One region of the Peribacillus simplex NBRC 15720 genome, then DNA from elsewhere that is predicted to be linked to it. Evidence: riboswitches for the same ligand, from Rfam matches in the RefSeq annotation. Region 1 holds a riboswitch; each other region holds the start of a gene.

What was found. A riboswitch is a leader RNA that binds a small molecule or an ion and turns the genes downstream of it on or off. The one in region 1 is predicted to bind S-adenosylmethionine.
Region 2: linked by a shared signal. The riboswitch ahead of BS1321_RS05630 (Fur-regulated basic protein FbpA) and the one ahead of mtnK (S-methyl-5-thioribose kinase) in region 1 are both predicted to bind S-adenosylmethionine.
Region 3: linked by a shared signal. The riboswitch ahead of BS1321_RS25585 (YezD family protein) and the one ahead of mtnK (S-methyl-5-thioribose kinase) in region 1 are both predicted to bind S-adenosylmethionine.
Region 4: linked by a shared signal. The riboswitch ahead of BS1321_RS06775 (methionine ABC transporter ATP-binding protein) and the one ahead of mtnK (S-methyl-5-thioribose kinase) in region 1 are both predicted to bind S-adenosylmethionine.

Annotation. Positions count from the first base shown of each region.
Region 1 covers NZ_CP017704.1:4,992,890-4,997,805, forward strand. The annotation lists gene BS1321_RS24160 (LCP family protein) at 1-144, shown strand, start outside; gene mtnA (S-methyl-5-thioribose-1-phosphate isomerase) at 323-1,369, opposite strand; gene mtnK (S-methyl-5-thioribose kinase) at 1,384-2,586, opposite strand; SAM riboswitch class I at 2,665-2,818, opposite strand; gene BS1321_RS24175 (carbon-nitrogen family hydrolase) at 2,890-3,672, opposite strand; gene BS1321_RS24180 (pyridoxal phosphate-dependent aminotransferase) at 3,772-4,916, shown strand, end outside.
Region 2 covers NZ_CP017704.1:1,208,195-1,213,110, forward strand. The annotation lists gene BS1321_RS05610 (ABC transporter ATP-binding protein) at 1-106, shown strand, start outside; gene BS1321_RS05615 (GDSL-type esterase/lipase family protein) at 158-859, opposite strand; gene BS1321_RS05620 (GNAT family N-acetyltransferase) at 1,079-1,585, shown strand; gene BS1321_RS05625 (aspartyl-phosphate phosphatase Spo0E family protein) at 1,654-1,848, opposite strand; gene BS1321_RS05630 (Fur-regulated basic protein FbpA) at 2,104-2,292, opposite strand; SAM riboswitch class I at 2,469-2,573, opposite strand; TPP riboswitch at 2,732-2,837, shown strand; gene tenA (thiaminase II) at 2,927-3,616, shown strand; gene thiW (energy coupling factor transporter S component ThiW) at 3,626-4,153, shown strand; gene thiD (bifunctional hydroxymethylpyrimidine kinase/phosphomethylpyrimidine kinase) at 4,122-4,916, shown strand, end outside.
Region 3 covers NZ_CP017704.1:5,299,251-5,304,166, reverse strand. The annotation lists gene sat (sulfate adenylyltransferase) at 1-1,014, opposite strand, end outside; gene BS1321_RS25590 (phosphoadenylyl-sulfate reductase) at 1,044-1,748, opposite strand; gene BS1321_RS25585 (YezD family protein) at 1,930-2,073, opposite strand; SAM riboswitch class I at 2,246-2,354, opposite strand; gene ssuE (NADPH-dependent FMN reductase) at 2,634-3,167, opposite strand; gene BS1321_RS25575 (TetR/AcrR family transcriptional regulator) at 3,377-3,964, opposite strand; partial or broken gene BS1321_RS25570 (SDR family NAD(P)-dependent oxidoreductase) at 4,138-4,880, opposite strand.
Region 4 covers NZ_CP017704.1:1,426,395-1,431,310, reverse strand. The annotation lists gene BS1321_RS06785 (MetQ/NlpA family ABC transporter substrate-binding protein) at 1-428, opposite strand, end outside; gene BS1321_RS06780 (methionine ABC transporter permease) at 484-1,152, opposite strand; gene BS1321_RS06775 (methionine ABC transporter ATP-binding protein) at 1,139-2,155, opposite strand; SAM riboswitch class I at 2,225-2,329, opposite strand; gene BS1321_RS06770 (MBL fold metallo-hydrolase) at 2,623-3,450, shown strand; cobalamin riboswitch at 3,555-3,755, shown strand; gene BS1321_RS06760 (hypothetical protein) at 4,024-4,257, shown strand; gene BS1321_RS06755 (hypothetical protein) at 4,291-4,479, opposite strand; gene BS1321_RS06750 (YheE family protein) at 4,565-4,768, opposite strand; gene BS1321_RS06745 (YheC/YheD family endospore coat-associated protein) at 4,832-4,916, opposite strand, start outside.

The DNA.
Region 1 (4,916 bases):
TTCCATACACCGGACACCGTCGAAACCTTAAGGGTTCCAGTGGAAGGAAGCTTTAAAGATGAAATATATCCCCAGACCGGAGCTGTTTTGGAAATGGACTACACTAAAAATAAGAAGGCACTTCAGGAGTTCTTTTCAAAATAATAAGAATTTCCAATTCTCTTTTGTTATCGAAAACATCCTTATATTAAGTGAATATGTTCGAATTCACTTAAATTATTGTATTATAGACCTCGCAAGAATAATCATAAACGATCATCTTTAAAAAACGAGAGGGATATGAAATCCTTCTCGTTTTTTATCACCAACAAAGGAGCCTGGATCAATTAACAAAATGCGGAATGTTTTTGATGAAATCCGGTGTTATGATGCCGTTTTCGGTAATAATGCTTGTAATTAGATGATTCGGTGTAACGTCAAAGGCTGGATTGAAAGTCTTCACGTTTTCCGGAGCGATCCTTACACCTTGAATGAAGGTGATTTCCGCTTCATTCCGTTCTTCGATCGGGATGGATGTGCCGGATTCGATAGATAGGTCGAATGTGCTTGATGGTGCGGCCACATAAAAGGGGATACCAAAGTGCTTGGCTAATATGGCCAATCCCAATGTCCCGATTTTATTGGCTGTATCTCCATTAGCCGCAATCCTGTCGGCCCCGACGATAATTCCATTTATTCGTTTCTGATGAATCGTATGGGCAGCCATATTATCAGAAATTAAGGTGACATCAACCCCCGCTTGCATCAATTCCCAAGCAGTCAAACGCGCCCCTTGCAGGACAGGCCTGGTTTCACATGCGTACACTTTTAACGGAAAATCCCTTTCTTTAGCCAGGTGGAAGGGAGCCAAGGCTGTGCCATACCGAGCTGTGGCAATTCCCCCAGCGTTGCAATGCGTTAGAATGGAATCTCCTCTAGTGAATAAGGATAAACCATGTTCCCCGATTTTCCTGCACATTTCTTCATCTTCAGCAAAGATGGCTTTAGCCTCCGATACAAGTGCTTCCTTGGCAGTTGAAATGCTTTGCGCAGCTTGCAAGGTGTTCTCCATCCTCTTTAAAGCCCAAAAAAGGTTTACTGCAGTTGGCCGTGAAGAGGCGAGTTTTTCAATATGCCTCGTTACATTTTTCTTGAATTCCCCTATTTCAGCGGTTGTTTCCTGTTTGGCACCAAGTGCAACACCAAATGCTGCCGTCAGTCCAATTGCAGGGGCACCGCGAACTTTTAAAGTCAAAATGCTGTCATATACATCATCAACAGAATGAAGTTCTATAAATTCAGTTATGGAAGGAAGGGCTTGTTGATTTAATAATGTAATATGGGTATCATCCCATTGTACCGAATATGGTAAGGGTGCTAGTGTAGTCATGTGCAAGTCTCCTTTTAAATGGTTGAATAAGATGGCAGTGTACGTTGCTTCAACGCTTCAATGACAGCTGGAACATCTAATTCTTCCCGTTTTTTAATTAAAAAAGCACCAATTTCCAATGTTGCCGTTTTGGCAGCGATCCTTGATTCTTTATCTTCAATGACGTTTAAATCTGCAACATGGGAAAGGCCAATGGTTCGCCGAATCAGTTCACAGCCTGCAAAACCGAATGCATCTTTTTTGAATTTTGTCAGCAAATAAGGCAGATACCCTTTCACATGGCGGAATGGGCTTTTATTTTGGGCTTCCCATAATTCGGTATAAGTTTCTTCAAAGGCATTCCAAAATTCATGAAGGTGTGAGAAAATCTCTTCCTTACCAGCGCCATTTCGTGTAATTGCCTGAAAAAGAAGGTTGGCGGTGTATTGACCAAGATCAAAACCAACGGGCCCATAAAAAGCGAATTCAGGATCAATAACCTTTGTTTCAGTTTCACTTGCAAATATACTTCCAGTATGTAAATCTCCATGAAGCAAGGCTTCCTGCTCGGTTTCAAAGCTTTGTTTCAGCTTAGCGACCTCAAGTATCACTTCTTGATCATTCCATATATTTTTGGCGGCATCAGTCAATTCCACCTCGAAATCTCCCGGGAGTTCCTCAAAAAATGGATCCGTGAAAATAAAGACCTCAGTGATTTTGCAGAGTTCCGGATTCGTGAAATGTCGGGCCACTTCCTTTTTCGCGGATGGTTCTAAATGATAATCGGATGTATAAAATGCCGTCTTCGCAACATATTCACCAATATGCTGTGAAAGCAAAGGATATGAATCGCCATCGATCAATCCTGTTCTTACGATTTTCAAGTGCGATAAATCCTCCATGACTGTGATGGCAAGCTGTTCATCCGAATAATAGACCTGCGGTACGAATTCGGGGCAATAGCTTCTGAAATGAATCAGTGCATTCGCTTCAATGGATGCCCTTTTCAATGTTAGCGGCCAGCTTTCACCAAGTACCTTGGCATAAGGGACCGCTTGTTTGATTATTATTCCTTTGTTTGTGACTGTGTCTGTAATATGAAAAACATAATTCAAGTTTCCATCGCCGATTTCGTTACACTTTAAACTTGCATCCGCATTGACCAACCCAAGTTTTTTTGCAAGGGTTATAGCTGTTTCGTTTGTTAATCTCTTAAAATTTGAATGGTTTTGAGTCATTCTTTTCCCCTCCAGATTCAAAATAAGAATAAAAAAGCCTCTTTCATATAGAAAGAGGCAGAAGTTTTGGCTTCGGACCTCTTATCTTCCAGAAAATGAATTCTGGTGGAATTAGCACCGTGCTCTGTGGATTTTATAATCCGGCGGTGAATCCGCCCCATTTCACAATGGTATTACAGTCGGTTGCTGGGCTTCATAGGGCCTTTATCCCTCAGCCTGCTCTTGATAAGAGTAAATGTTTTCTGAAATTTTAATCTTCGGGAAAATAATATCAACATTTTAAATAGTTTGTCAATGGGTAAATTAATAAAAATCAGGTCGGCGATCTTCGAATACAGGTATTTTGTTACGGGCTTCCGTAACTTTATTGAAGTCCAAGGTGCCTGTCAAGAGTTCGTTTCCTTCTCCGGCTTCACTTATGATATTCCCCCATGGATCAATAATCAAGGAATGACCCGCAAATATATTATTGACATCCGAACCTGAACGATTTACGGCTACAACATAGGCTTGGTTCTCGATGGCACGGCTAATCAATAAGGCTCTCCAGTGATCGAGTCTCGGCTTTGGCCATTCAGCCGTAACGAATAGAACTTCCGCGCCTTGAACGGTATGGGCTCGCTGCCATTCAGGGAAACGGATGTCATAACAAACGAATCCAGCACATATTTTTTCATCAAGAGTAAATAAACCATCTTTTTCTCCTGGCTGCAGGAAATGATGTTCATCCATTAACTGGAATAAGTGAAGCTTATCATATTCTTTAATAAGATTTCCATGTTTATCGATGATGATCATGGTGTTATAGATCCCTTTGCTTGTCTTTTTCGCAATGGAACCGCCGATGATGTGAAACTGGTGTTTCTTTGCTTGTGTTTTAAAAAATTCAATCGTTTTTTCTGCCTCTTGATCAGCAATCTCATTTAACCTGGTCAAGTCGTATCCGGTTGTCCAAAGCTCTGGTAAAATGACGATATCGGGTTCTGACCGTGCTGCTTTTTCCATCCATTGTTCTGCAACCTGAAAATTGATATCTGGTTGCCCGAAGGCTATATCCATTTGAATACAAGCTATTTTCCACTTCATCGTTTAAAACCCCCACATGTAAAAAATGCTTTACAAGACTATGATAAACATATATCATTTGTGACTAGAATTTCAAGAAATTTCAGAGAAGGTGTATAAATGGTGCAATTTGAAAAATCCAGACAGCTTCAGGACCTGCCCAAGCAGTTTTTTGCTTCACTAGTCGCAAAAGTCAATGCGATCACGGCGCAAGGACATGATGTCATTAATTTAGGCCAGGGAAACCCTGATCAGCCGACGCCAGAACATATCGTGAAAAGTTTGCAGTCTGCCGCTGAAAAAACGATTAATCATAAATATTCGCCATTCCGGGGACATCAATATTTAAAAGATGCTGCTGCCGTCTTTTATGAACGTGAATACGGTGTCAAGCTGGATCCGAATACTGAAGTGGCGATTCTCTTCGGGGGAAAGGCAGGCCTTGTCGAACTGCCGCAGTGTTTATTGAATCCAGGCGATACGATCCTAGTTCCAGATCCCGGCTATCCGGATTATCTTTCCGGTGTTGTTTTAGCCCAGGCAAAGACCGAACTGATGCCCTTGACAGAAGAAAATGATTTTCTTCCGAAATACAATGACATACATAAAGAAGTTCTTGATAAAGCCAAAATGATGTTTTTGAACTATCCCAATAATCCCACAGGTGCTTCTGCAACTGAAAGTTTCTTTGATGAAACCGTCTCCTTTGCTAAAGACCATTCAATTTGCGTGGTCCACGATTTCGCCTATGGGGCGATAGGATTCGACGGAAAAAAACCGATAAGCTTTCTCCAGGCGGAGGGAGCGAAGGATGTAGGAATAGAAATATACACATTATCGAAAACATACAATATGGCAGGGTGGAGAGTTGGCTTCGCAGTAGGGAATAAGAGTGTAATAGAAGCTCTTGAACTATTACAAGACCATCTTTATGTGAGTCTCTTCCCGGCGATACAAGAAGCTGCGGCAAGCGCTTTGCTTGACTCGCAGAGCTGTGTAAAGCAGTTAGTGCAGATGTACGAGGGGCGAAGGAATGTTTTCATTGAGGGATTGAGGGCAATTGGCTGGGATGTCAAAGCTCCTGCGGCATCGTTTTTTGCCTGGCTCAAAGTTCCTAAAGGTTTTACGTCCGAGAGTTTTGCAGACTATTTATTAACGCATGCCCACGTAGCTGTTGCCGCAGGGAATGGATTCGGTGAATTTGGCGAAGGTTACGTCAGGGTAGGGCTACTTACTTCGGAAGAACGGCTGAAAGAGGCTGTGGA
Region 2 (4,916 bases), 1.9 Mb from region 1:
GGTTCAGGAAAAAGGAACACATGAACAGTTATTGCAAAATAACGGCAGATACAAGCAGCTCCATGACTTGCAGTTCCCTCAACTAAAAGTCATATCAAATTCCTAGCGACTTAGCAGGCAAAAATGCACAGAAAGCCTTCTTGTGCATTTTTTTCTTTCATTTGAAATCATAACTTTCCAAAACCCGATTCGCAATGAGCTGATACCCTTTTTCATTCGGATGTAACTTATCACTGAAATACTCTGTTTTCTTTTTATCTTCAAAAAGATCATTCGTAGGAATGAATAACATCCTTTTATCTTTATCCGCTATTCCCTTTATTGACTGGTTATAATCGTGAATGTGCTTTTCAAGTTTTTGATTGCCTTTACTTGGGTTATATAGTCCTACTACCAGAATATCCGCTTTACCGTTTGCATCTATCAGTGTTGATGTAATCTTATTCAGATGGCTGATATACTCCCGTTTACCCTCATTGATTTTTCGGTCACTTATTTTCTCCAAGTCCCCTCCATTACTATTGATCAAGTCATTCGTTCCAATATAAACGATGAAAGTATCGGCTTCATCAAGTTTCGTTTTAATGCGGTAATCATCAAGCTGTTTCATCACCCCATCCGTTTCCTGGCCTTTTATACCGTAATTCCAAAAACTCACTTTTTGTTCCGATTCCGGATTATTCAATTCATCTTCCAGACCTTCTATATATCCTTCCCCGTCCTTATCCCCTTTTCCATAGGTTAATGAATCTCCAAAAGCCATCACCCTTTGCACATCCTCCGACTCCGAGGCCTGAAATTCATATGCAGCAAAACATATAACTAGTACTATAATCAATAAACCTGCCAATTTTTTCATTTGGTTCTCCTCTTGTCTTTTTACTAGAAGCATTTAATCTTTTACATACCCAAAAAATCTGCAGTCTTAACATAAAAAAAGAATTGTCAGATAAAGAGTTAAGCGTGTATGATAATATAAAACTTTCAATGGATTGGGTGTCATTCACCGTCCCTTAACAAAAAACGGGATTTCCCTTCATTCTGGAGATTGAATAAATGATAGTTAGGAGTTTTAATCATGGAAGAACACATAGAGTTTAGTGAGGCAGAACTATCTGATCTACCCAGAATTGTTGAAATATATAATTCGACAATTGCTTCAAGAATGGTCACGGCAGATACGGAACCTGTATCCGTCCAATCGAGGGTTAAATGGTTTGAGGAACATCATTCAGAAAGTAGACCGCTATATATCATTACTATAGAAGGGAAAACTGCTGGATGGATGAGCTTTCAATCCTTTTATGGCCGACCGGCCTATAATTCCACTGCCGAAATCAGCATTTATATTGATGATTATTTCCGGGGAAAAGGAATCGGTCAAATTTCGATTCAAAAGGCAATTGAATTGAGTCCAAAATTAGGTGTTAAGACTCTATTGGGTTTCATTTTCGCTCACAATATACCAAGCCTTAAGCTTTTTTCAAAGTTCGGGTTTGAAGAATGGGCACATTTACCTCAAGTTGCCGAGCTGGATGGCATTGAGAGGGATTTGATCATTCTTGGTAAACGTGTCGATATTTAATATAATTCTTTAGAGCTATTGCCTTGAGCAGTAGCTTTTTCAGATTAATCGAGGTCGAATTGGCTAATTTAAAAATACCTATATGCTTTCTGGAGGGAAAAATATTCAGAATCTCTTTTACTTGTTAACGCATTTAATAGCGTATCCAATTCTTGACTGGCTTGAACAGTTAGCAGACTTGTTAGGCCGTAAATTGCTGCCAATTTGATCATTTCTTGTCTCTTCTCTTCTACTTTTTCTATAGTTACCTTACGGCAAGGCATTATATAGTCACCTCCCATTTATTCAATATTTTTACACTTTCATCATAATGAAACTACTAGTTAAAATCAACTATTTTTCAGAAATTAAATGTGTTATTTTATAGGATAAATGTGACAAATAACCTATTTTATTCTTTAATTATGTATATTTTATGTCATTTTCTATTAAACGCAAAAAAAGCACCCACTAGTGTAGACTGCGAATGCTTACATCATATCCCTTATCAAAGAACCCAAAATATAGTCCATCACTTACTATGTCATCCATTCAGAAGGTGACTCGTTATTAGGTCTATTTATAACAATCTTATATTCATCTTCAAGTACTTTTAATGGGGCATCATAAAGGTGCCTTTCATCAGAGGTTTTGTATACTCCATTAGCCAATAACTCTTCAATAAGCTTTGCCTTCCTCTGTTCAATCCTCTTAAATAATTCTGCCATGTAAATGGCTCCTTTCCTAGTCATCCTAGAGCCTGCTTCTAGATAGCTAAACTTTATCAACTTGTTTGATTTTCACCAAATTATATATACCTTTTCTATTATGTCACTAAACGTTATTTCCCAAAAATAAAAGCCCCTTCTAATTCAAGAAGAGGCTGACAGTGTCCGTACGGCTCTTCTTATCTTCCAAGCATACGCTTGTTGGATTTAGCACAGTTCCCAAAACGGGTCCGCTGCCGAGGTTTCATTGGGCCAAGTCCCTCCACCTCTCTGGATAAGAATTCGATATATAAATGATGTAGACATGATTTTATCCTAATAATCATCAAAAGTCAATTACCTGGTTCTCCCTTTTTTCCTGGACATAAAGTGATTGCTCTTTCAAATACGGGTTGCATTTTCTTGTCTTTCTGATATGATGTCAGTAATTACATACAATTCACACCACTAGGGGAGTCTTTTTTTAAGACTGAGATGGAATTAGTTCCGGACCCTTTGAACCTGAACCGGCTCATACCGGCGGAGGGAAGTGGATGATATCGTCCATTTACAGGCTATATCCATCTACCCCGTTCCGTATTCAGGAACGGGTTTTTTTATTTACAAGGGGATCCATTCTAAAGGAGGATGAACAATGGAGAATACTAAATTAGAAACATTCAGTGATAGACTGCATGCACGGGCAAAAGAGATTTGGAAAAGGAACCATTCACATCCCTTTGTCCAGGCAATTGGAAACGGCACTCTTCCTGAAAAGAAATTTGCCTATTACCTGAAGCAGGACTATATCTATCTCATGGATTATTCCAAGCTCTTTGCTTTAGGTGTCATCAAAGCTCATAACATCGAAACCATGGCAAAGTTTGCGAGTATTTTAAATGAAACCCTTCAAGTGGAAATGGATATTCATCGGCATTATGCCTCCGAATTCGGGATCAGTTCCAAGGAATTGGAAGATACAGAACCTACTCCAACCACTCTAGCCTATACAGGTTACATGCTAAATGCAGCTCAGCATGGGACTTTGGCAGACTTGATCGCCTGTCTCCTGCCTTGCGCTTGGGATTATTATGAAATCGGTTTGCTATTAAAAGAACAAAATGGAGCAGCATTGGAGAACAATCGCTATGCAGATTGGATAAGGTCCTATTCATCTCCTGAATTCGGGGAAGCACACAAGTGGCTGATCGCTTTGTTGGAAGAATTGACGGAAGGGATGCCAGAAAAGGAACTTCTTAGATTAGAAAAGCACTTTTTGGTTACTTCCCGATATGAATATTTATTCTGGGATATGGTTCAAAATGAGCAGGATTGGCCACTGTAGGTCGTTGACATGATGATAAATCCTATCAAGAAACTGACGTTGACTGCAATGATCACGGCTATAACGACGCTGACCAGTTCATTTATTTTCATCCCTGCAGGATTTGCAAAGGTCTTTCCTATTCAGCATCTGGCAAATGTCCTGACTGCCGTTCTATTAGGGCCTGCTTATGCTGTGACTCAAGCCTTTTTAGTATCCATCATTAGAAACATGTCTGGTACCGGTTCAATTTTCGCCTTTCCCGGCAGCATGATCGGTGCACTTTTGGCTGCCATCCTTTATCGAAAAACACAAAGCTTAAAATTCGCTTGCTTAGGGGAAGTGATCGGGACCGGCATTCTCGGTTCCCTAGCCTGTTATCCACTTGCCATCCTCCTATTGGGAGAAAAAGCTGCTCTTTTTGGTTTTTTACCGGCTTTTATGCTCAGTTCATTCGCAGGTGCGATTTTAGCTTTCATATTACTTAAAATACTTCTAAAAAATAATTATATGAAGGGGTTTTTTTATGAAAACAGCATTAACCATCGCAGGCTCTGATTCAGGGGGCGGTGCTGGAATACAAGCGGATCTAAAAACATTTTCTGCACATGGTGTCTTTGGGATGTCTGCCATCACAGCCGTAACCGCACAAAATACAATGGAAGTCCGTTCAGTACAGCCAATTGAAACAGCTATCATATCAGATCAAATTGCTGCTATCTTTGAAGATATTCCTGTCGATGCAGTAAAAATAGGCATGCTTGGATCAAAAGAAATAGTGGAAACAGTCGCTGCGTCCCTTAAAACCTTCATGCCTGCCATCGTTATCCTTGACCCTGTCATGATTTCCAAAAGCGGCCACCATTTGCTCGACGAAAAAGCTGTCTCTGCCTTAAAAATGGATTTGCTTCCGCTTGCAACACTTGTAACCCCAAATGTACCGGAAGCGGAAGTACTTACAGGTTTGTCGATTCGGACGGAACAAGATTTCTACAGGGCATGCATTTCGATACAAGAAATGGGTCCCAAAGCCGTTCTACTTAAAGGAGGCCATGCAGCAGGAAATCCAAATGATCTTTTTTATGATGGGACTGACTTCCATTGGATCAGGGGAGAGCGCATTCATACAAAAAACACTCATGGTACAGGCTGTACCCTATCATCCGCCATTACATCAAACCTGGCAAACGGACTGCCATTGCAAGTGTCGATCGAACTGGCCAAGACCTATATTTCTGAAGCGATACGCAATAGCTTTTCAATTGGTAAAGGTCATGGACCTGTCCATCATTTTCATTCATTTTCAAAAAAAGAACGGAGT
Region 3 (4,916 bases), 310 kb from region 1:
TTCCTTGCCATGCGGACAAGTTTTAGCGGAAGCCATATTGCCACATGCTTTACAGTAAAAACTATGTTCAAAGAATAATAGAGTGATTCCTAACTCATCTGCGTTAAAATTCCCAAAGATTTTTTGAGCATCATATGTGCCATAATAATCGCCCACACCCGCATGATCACGTCCGACGATAAAATGGGTGCAACCATAATTTTTACGGACCATCGCATGGAAAATGGCTTCTCTTGGTCCTGCATAACGCATGGCAGCAGGGAAAACTGCAAGGGAGACGCGATCCTTAGGATAATATTTTTCAAGCAGCACTTTATAGCTTTCCATTCTTACATCTGCCGGAATGTCATCGGATTTAGTGGCACCTACGAGAGGATTTAAGAATAAGCCGTCGACAATCTCCAATGCTGTCTTTTGAATGTATTCATGAGCACGGTGAACAGGGTTCCTCGTTTGGAATCCGACAACTGTTTCCCAGCCTTTTTCCGCAAAAGCTTTCCTTGTGTCGACCGGGTCCAAATAATGAGCTTGAAATAGCGGACGCTCTATTCTCTTGATCAACTTTATTTCCCCGCCGACATATACATCCCCACGGTTATATAAATTTTTCACTCCAGGATGCTTCTCATCATCCGTTTGATATACTAATGTCGCTTCCAATTGCTTATCTGGAGTGTAAATATCGGAAACGGATAGAACTCCGTATGTTTCACCTTCATGAGTCAACGTCACTTCTTCACCTAAAGTAAGGGTTTCTGCAGTTTCTTCGGTCAAAGGCAGCGTAATCGGGATGCTCCATACATGCCCACTGCTAAGCCTCATTTCCTTGACCACTGTCTCATAGTCACTTTTTGTAAAGAATCCTTTAATCGGACTGTAGGCACCAGTGCCTATCAATTCAAGATCACTTAATGCAATTTCATCTATTTCGATTGACTTTGTTATTTTACTAAAATCATATTTTGGTTCCCAAAGATCGATTAATGTTCCTCCGTGCGGTAAACTGATTGTCATGCTAATTTCCCCCTATGGTTTCTATTTATTTAAGATAAATGCAATCCGCATTCCGTTTTTTGAGCCCCTTGCCAACGGCCAGAGCGTAAATCATCTGCATTGAAGGCCGGTGCTGTACACGTTTTACATCCAATGCTCGGATATCCATTATCATGCAGGATATTATATGGAAGTCCGTTTTTATGGGCGTAGCGCCAAACATCTTTCCACGTCCAATGTATGAGTGGACATATTTTAACTGACTTGAACTTATTATCCTTATTGATATACTCGGTCAGAGCCCTTGTTTCGGATTGCTCCCTCCGCAATCCCGAAAGCCAGGCTGTTGCCATTGAAAGCACATCGGTAAGCGGAATGATTTTACGAATGTTACAGCACTTATTGGAATCTCTAAGCCATAATTCATCCCCATATTCCGCTGCTTGTTCCTCAAGCGTCAAGGCAGGTTTCTTCATTTCGATCGAAAGCTTTGGATATCGCTTTTTCACTTGCTCGATCAATTGGTAAGTTTCCTCAAAATGAACATCTGTATCAAGGAAAACTATTTTCGCCGAAGGATTAACCTTCGCCAATAAATCCGTAAGCACGATGCCTTCAATACCAAAACTACAAGCATAAATCAGTTTGTTTCCATAATGGTCATTCGCCCATTGCAGAACTTCCAAAGCTCCTTTTGTCTCACTGTCTTCAGGAAATACAGGTAAATCCCCTGTGTTGAAATTGTCATAGTTTATTAATGCAGCCAACTTTGTAGCCCCCTCTAAAAACTTGCTGTATCAGGTTAGAGTAACTGTTGATCAATACCCGTTGTAATCTTCTCCGGTTTATTTGATTCTAGGAAAAAGAGACGAATCTAACCAATACTCTCTTTATATCAGTTAAACCCGCCTCTAGTTTTTCTAGTCAGCAGATACCTTATTTAATTCTTAATTTTTCATTTCTTTCCATTTGAATGATTTTACCATCCTGGACAATAAGTGTAATGGATCCATATTTCATTGAATTAAGCATTTCTTGAAGTCGTTCAAATATTTCTTCAAGCTGATTCTCTTTATCCAAACCAGTTCCTCCTTTAAGAAAATCCGCGAATATTTTATTTTCAACGCTGATTAAATGAATTTCTTAGATTTATATAATTCCATACAACCTTACATTGTTATGGTTTGCCTACAATTTTTCAAAAAAAACAAAAATCTTTCCATGATGGAAAGATCCCAAGGTAAATATCTTTACCTTATCTTCCAAAATGATCAACATTTTGTTGGAGGTAGCACCTTGCATCCATCATGCAGGTTGCTGGACTTCAAAGGGCCAATTCCCTCCGTCGCTCTGGATAAGTTTTATTATTTTAAATATTAACATATATTTAATCCTTGTCAATGGAGTTTTCTTATAAAATAACTTGGTTTAATATTATGGATTAACTGTTATTTTTATACACACTATTCAATTTATGATTTTATGTTCATATAAATACGAAAATAGACTCGTCTTTTTAGATAAGGTCTCCAAAAAAATAAGTCTATTTTCATAAAAAGCCTATTATTGACGCATGTCCTTTCTTGAAAAAATAATTTCTCGAATTCCATTCCTTTTGTAGAAGGGATTACTTGAAGTCATTAATTTCTTAACTGTATCGCTTCTACAAATTCTTGAACTTGACTCTGGACGCGATCAATTAAATCCAAATCATTAATCGGTTTTTCTGAATTCTGTTTATCTATTTCCTTATCAACAAAATAAATGCCCTGCAGCGGCTCGCCTTTTAATATTGAAATTAATGGTTTAAGCGCATAGTCAATCGCCAATAGATGCCTGTTACTTCCTCCAATCATGATTGGCAGCACTGGCTTACCCTTAAAAGCACCTTCTGGCAGCAAATCAATCAAGGCTTTCAATACCCCTGTATAAGAAGCCTTATAAACAGGTGAACCAATAATGATACCTCTAGCTGCTTGAATTCTCTCTGAAAGCTTTAAGATATCTTCGCTATTATATTTCCCTTGAAATAAATCATCTGCTGAGAAATCCGTAATTGAGAAATAAGCTGTGGTAAATCCTTCGTGTTCGACTAATGATTGAATATGTTTTAGTGAAATGTCCGTTCTTGATGGTATAGCAGGACTTCCTGATAAAATTACGATATCGCTCATTTAATACCCCTCCAATGTTACATGATTTCCAGATAAAATCTTCGTAAAGCATTTCATGCAGTATGCATTTATCGTAATAGTCTGAAAAATATAAGTCAAATCTTACACTCGGGTTTCATAAATTCACCAGTTGACTTCATCGACTCTGAATGAAAATAAAACGGTCATATTTGCGGCTTGATGCTCATGCCACAAATATGACCGTTTCATTATGTATGATTTTGTTTACCATGAATACCATATACCAAAAGTTGAGCAATGCTCTTAATTCGTTCAGAAGTAAAATATGGCTCCTTTTTTTGTTGATGGATCTCATAATGTGTAGATAATGCCAATGTAAAAGAAATGATCCCTACATTAAATAGGATAATATCAGAGATATATTGTATCTCTCCGCTATCTATTCTCTTCTGTATTTCAATATGCTTGGCATTTGGCTTGAAAATCTGATCTACATATTGCTTTGAAATATCTTGATCGAATTGTGTTTCCCTAAATAATATCGAAAACTGTTCTTTATTTTCAAGAATTTTTTTTATCATGGTGCAAACATGATTCTCCACTAGATCATCCGTTGAAAGATGACTAGTCCCATCTTCAGATTCCTCTTTTTCATTAGGGGTAATTGTAGCCAAAAGCAAATCTTTTTTGCTATCAAAGTATTTGTAAATAGTAGCTTCGGAAACATTGCATGCAGAGGCAATTTCATTCGTTCTTGTCATGTCAAAACCTTTAGTGGCAAAAAGAGTCCGGGCTACATTTATGATTCGTTCTTTGGTTTGCTGCCCTTTTTTCAAAAATATCAACCTTCTTTTATAAAGATAAGACCGGTTTCACCAATTATTTTCCATGATATCTTGATGGTATCAATCGGTCAACATATTACCTTTGATCTATTAGAATTCAATATTCCCATATATCATAAATAGAAAACATCGTCTGGTTGGGACGATGTTTTCTTTTCAGAAAATCACTTAAAAGATGCATAGCCATCATCGACCATGACTACACTTCCATTAATCGCATCCGCTTCCTCTAACGATAATAGATAGACGGTATTTGCAATGGTTTCTGGCTTAATTAATTTACCGCGCATTTGACTTGCATTCAATTTTTCGATGATTCCCATATCTTTATAGCCTTGTATGATAGGAGTGTCAACCCCGCCTGGTGCAATGCCCACTACGCGAATGCCATAAAGCACCCAATTCCAAAGCTGCTGTCTGTGTCATCATTCTTACAGCGCCTTTAGTCGCCTGATAGGCAAAAGTCCCATGGGAAGCTAAGTAGCCAAACACAGAAGCGGTATTTATAATGACACCCTTGTTACCTAGCTCCTTCATTTTCCGTCCTGCTCGCATGATTCCAAAGGCAACTCCGTGCTGGTTCACTCCAATCATTTTGAAGTAACCCTCCATATCTTGATCGAGGATCATACCGCCTGCACCAATGCCGGCATTATTAAACATGATATCGATCCTTCCGTATGTTTCCACTGCCTCATTTATTAACGATTCAACATCTTCCTGCTTAGAAACATCCGTTTTAACAAAAATGGCCTCTCCACCATTCGCTGTTATCTGTTCAACAGTTTCCTATCCCATTTCTACAATCCGCAACAACGACCTTGTCCCCCTTTGCTGCGAATTTCAAGCATGTTGCTCGGCCAATTCCGCTTGCTCCTCCTGTAATAACTGCAACTCTTGCTGTCATATACATTCCCCTTTCAACACTAAAAAATAAGTAAGT
Region 4 (4,916 bases), 2.1 Mb from region 1:
TTAACCGGATCATTGGGCACTGCAAGGGATGTACCGTCTTTAATTTCTTTCAATGATTTATACTTGTTCGAATATATGCCCATTGGTGCTGTTGGAACAATGATAAGGTCGGAAAGCTTCAAATCATTTTCTTTAGCGAAGTTATCCATGTACACTTTATGCTGGAATAGGTTGGCGTCGATCGAATGGTTGCCAAGCGACTTATTCGGCTGGATATAGTCGGTGAATTCGACGATCTCTATTTTGTAACCGAGATCTTCAAGACCGGGTTTGATGGCCTCTTTAACCATATCGGCGTAGGGCCCGGTAGTCGCCCCGATCTTCAATTCTTTTTTGTCTTCAGTTTTTGGGGATGCATCATCGCTCCCGCAAGCTGCCAAGCCAAGGGCAAGTGCACAGACTGATAATAACGAAGCTATTTTCTTCATTTGAAATTCCTCCTGAGTAATGAAATGTATTGAATCATTGAAAAAATGACTGATCCTATCGTTTGTTAACTATGTATGAGGCTTTGTCACCAACCATTTGAATGATTTGCACAAGGCAGATCAGCACGACGATCGTCGTGATCATGACTGTGTTGTCATAACGGTAATATCCGTACCGGATGGCCAGGTCGCCAATTCCGCCTCCGCCGATTGTCCCTGCCATTGCAGAGTAACCGATAAGCGAAATGGTCGTTAATGTAAGTCCTTGAATGATTCCCGGTTTTGCCTCTGGAAGAAGTACATCCTTAATGATCATCCATGGAGTGGCACCTACGGCAATTGCAGCTTCAATCACTCCTCTGTCTATTTCACGTAATGCCGATTCAACGATCCTTGCAAAAAAAGGTATTGCGGATACGGAAAGGGAAACAGAAGCCGCTCTTGGCCCTATCGTCGATCCCGTAAGAAGGTCCGTTAAAGGAAGGAGGGCGACCAATAGAATGATGAACGGGATTGAACGTACAATATTGACTGCGAAACCGAGAGATCGGTTCACGATGCTATTTTCAAAAAATAAATTCCTGGTTGTCGTAAACAGCAATACTCCAAGCGGTAAACCAATCAGCAGAGCTACTGCAAGGGAAACGCCGACCATATAAATCGTTTCAAGAAAGGCTTTATTAAGATCAGGTAAAATATTGATGATGGGATCAAGCAGTGACATGTTTTAACACCTCCACAGAACTGGAACGATTTTTTATATAGTCCAATGCCGAATGAATTTGGGCGGCATCGCCAATTAACTCGATGATCAAAATGCCTAAAGGGACATCCTGGATATACTCAATTTTACCGTGTAAAATATTACCCTTTACTGAATGGGATTGGAGAGTATCCGAAAGAATCGACTCACCGGCGGTATGCCCTTCGAATTGAATTTTAATAATCGTACCTTTACTTTCTTCAATCAAGTGCGAAGGGAGTTCGAAATCCAGTACACTGCTAATGAATTGCTTCGTTAATTCCTGCTTAGGCTGTGAAAATATTTCATAAACGGGACCTTCCTCAATTACCCGGCCATCCTGCATGACAGCGACTCGGTGGCATAGTTCTTTGACCACTTCCATTTCATGTGTAATCAACACGATGGTGATACCAAGCTCACTGCTTATCTTTTTCAATAACTGTAAAATCGCTTTTGTAGTTGTTGGATCAAGGGCTGAAGTCGCTTCATCACATAATAGTACAGTGGGATCATTCGCTAAGGCGCGAGCAATGCCGACCCGCTGCTTCTGTCCACCGCTAAGCTGTGCCGGATAAACATCTTTCTTATCGCTGAGGCCTACGATTTCCAACAATTCCAATACACGTAACCTGATGGCATCCTTCGATCGATGCGCGGCCTTTAAGGCGAAAGCGACATTTTCATAAACGGTTTTTGAACTGACCAGGGAAAAGTGCTGGAATATCATTCCGATTTTTTGGCGTTGTTTACGAAGCTCTTTACTTGATAAAGATGTTAAATCAATGCCGTCGATGATGATATTTCCACCTGTCGGACGTTCAAGCAAATTCAAGCAGCGGAGTAATGAGCTTTTTCCAGCTCCGCTGTAGCCGACAATTCCATACACTTCGCCTGTTTTAATGGTCAAAGAAACGTTATCCACTCCGATAACTCGGTTTTTCTTCGAGACGTATTCCTTTCGGACTGAACGGATTTCAATCATGAGCTTTCCCCCTTAAACATTAAAAAAGCTGCCTCTATCATTCAGAAAGAGGCAGCGAAATTATATCTCGTCTTATCTTTCAGAATGCAATCATCCTGCAGGAAGTGGCACCGTTCCCTAAGGGCGGTTGCTGGACATCACAGGGCCTGATCCCTCCGTCACTCTTGATAAGTAAATTATTATTTTAGAATATTTCAAGTTTTATAATATAATCTATATTATTTGTAAAATTCGACAATGTCAATCGTTTCTGTGATTTTGGGATGATTTTTGTCGTTAAATTTGGTACGGTCCGTTGAAAAGATTTGTGGAAAAAGGGCTATTATGTAATAATCCAGCATTTCCATCCAGGTTAATTATTCCAATATTTCCTTGTCAAAAAGGTAAAGTGGTACTACATTTATTATAGTAAAGTTAAAAAAAGGAAGATGAAACTATTGTTGTACAATGATGGGGGAGGCGATTGAATGATAGAGATTAAGACGGTAAATGATGTGGTTTGTGTGCAAGGGACTCCTGGCGGGAACAAGTCGGGGATGAGTGTTTATGTCTTTTTAACGGATGGCCTATTGATAGATACTGGAGCAGAGATTTTATTGGAAGAGCTTATTCCATTCTATGAGTCCTCAGACTTCGACTCAGTGGCCCTGACTCACTATCATGAAGACCATACGGGGGGCGCTGCATGGATACAGGAACATAAAAAGGTCCCGCTTTTCATTCACCCGATGTCGGTTGAGGTTTGTGCAAAGGATGCTGTATATCCTGAATATCGCAAAATTTTCTGGGGAAAGAGAGACGCCTTTAAAGCTGAGCCGCTAGGGAAGGCCATTCATTCCCGTACCCAAACGTGGGAGCCGATTTTTACACCTGGTCATGCGAAGGACCATATGGTGTATTTGAATCACAGTAATGGCATGCTCTTTTCAGGAGACCTTTTCGTAACGCCAAAAACAAAGCTTGTCTTACGGGAAGAGTCTGTCCCGGTCATCATCGATTCCATAAAAAAATTACTTCAATATGACTTCGGGGAAGTGTTTTGCTGCCATGCTGGGCATGTGCCTGATGGGAAGGAAATGTTTCGAAAAAAACTCGATTATTTGGAAAACCTCCAAGGTGAAATTTTACGCTTACATTCTCAAGGACTGACCGTTCATGAAATCCAGCAGGTCGTTTTACCGAACCGCTATCCCCTTATCGAGATATCTGGGCATGAATGGGATTCAGAGCATATCATTACATCGATATTAAAAGAAAAAGTATTGATTAATAAGGATAATCTAGCAAAACACTAATTAGTGGTTTTGTGTAATGGAAGAGGTTCTAAGCAAATTTCTTTTTGAACACCGTAGCACAAATTGTAATTTAATGGATAATTCGATACATTTAAACTGAAAATTAAATACGTCTAGAAAAAGGTGCAGGCAATATTTTTGAGGATTGTCTGCTTAAAAGGGAAGTCCGGTTAGAGTCCGGCGCTGTCCCGCAACTGTATATGAGAGCGATTCGAGTAATGCCACTGTCTTCTGCAAAAGGGGATGGGAAGGTTCGAAAAGCGATGATCATGAGCCAGGATACCTGCCTATTTTTAGCACAGCATCATAAGCCTACGAGGATAGGAGGTGTTAAGTGCGAAAATTGACAAAAGCATGTTTTTCATTTTTAGAAAAATGGAAAATTCATGTTTATTTTTTGTTATGTTTCGTTTCGTTTGCACTCTAACAACTTCTAATCGGGAAGTTGTTTTTTTATTTTTTAAGAAGGAATCCGATTTAATAGTAGACTTTTATCAAAATCATAAGGAGAACTCTTCTTCCTATGGAACAAAGAAAAGTATTCTTTATAAAAAATTTAAAGAGGTGTAATGCATGTTTGGAACAGTTAGGTACTATACGGATTTTTTAAAAGCTCAGGTTATGTATAATTTTTCTGGGGAGGAAATGGTTTCTTTAAGTGAAAATTATGCAAGGTTGAACAAGGAAATTAATGTGAAGGCAAAAAATTCAAATGAAAAAGTAGAGTATTTACTTAATCTTGAAAAGGCTTATGTAATAATTAATAAAGAAATGTTCGGGCTAAAGGAAGAGTTGGCAGTTTTATAAAAAGGAGCCACCTAAAGGAGGCTCCGAACATTATTATTTATTTTCGTTTGGATCTGTTTCATCATAAAAATCATGTGCTTCTTCAATGTTTTGAAGGTCAGCAGCTGAATAAACATTTCCACCAGCCAGTCCTTCATTGATGTAACGGTCGATGTCTAAGAAAGCGGAGTTCTTGCCTTCATATTCGGTATCCTTCAAAAATGTCATTTTTTCTTTATCCAAGATAAATCCCTCCTAGCCTTTTCTTTAGTTTAGGCAAAGGAGTTTTTTTTATTCTGTTTAGGGATTTCATGAATGTAAAGGGGGGTCATTCGTATACATGGAAGATCATTAAATCATGTATCATGCTTTTGAGTTTGGCTTCATCTGTTTCAGAGGGCGGATTGGCTGTCCACTCGATGGATCCATCTTTATGATACAAGGCCTGGACTGCCTGCTTGTTGAAGTAAAAGGAAATTTTCCATCCTGGCAGATTCTTATGCAATGGTGCCCATTGAAAATGAGTGATCATATGTATTACCTCCATATATACAGTTTCTCATTTAATTATAATGGAAAACAGCAGCTGGAGGTGTTATTTTATTGTCAGGTTAGGAAAAGTTAATTCAATGAAAAGATTTTTTAAATGCAAAAGCCTGTTTGTTTCAATTTCCTCCTCA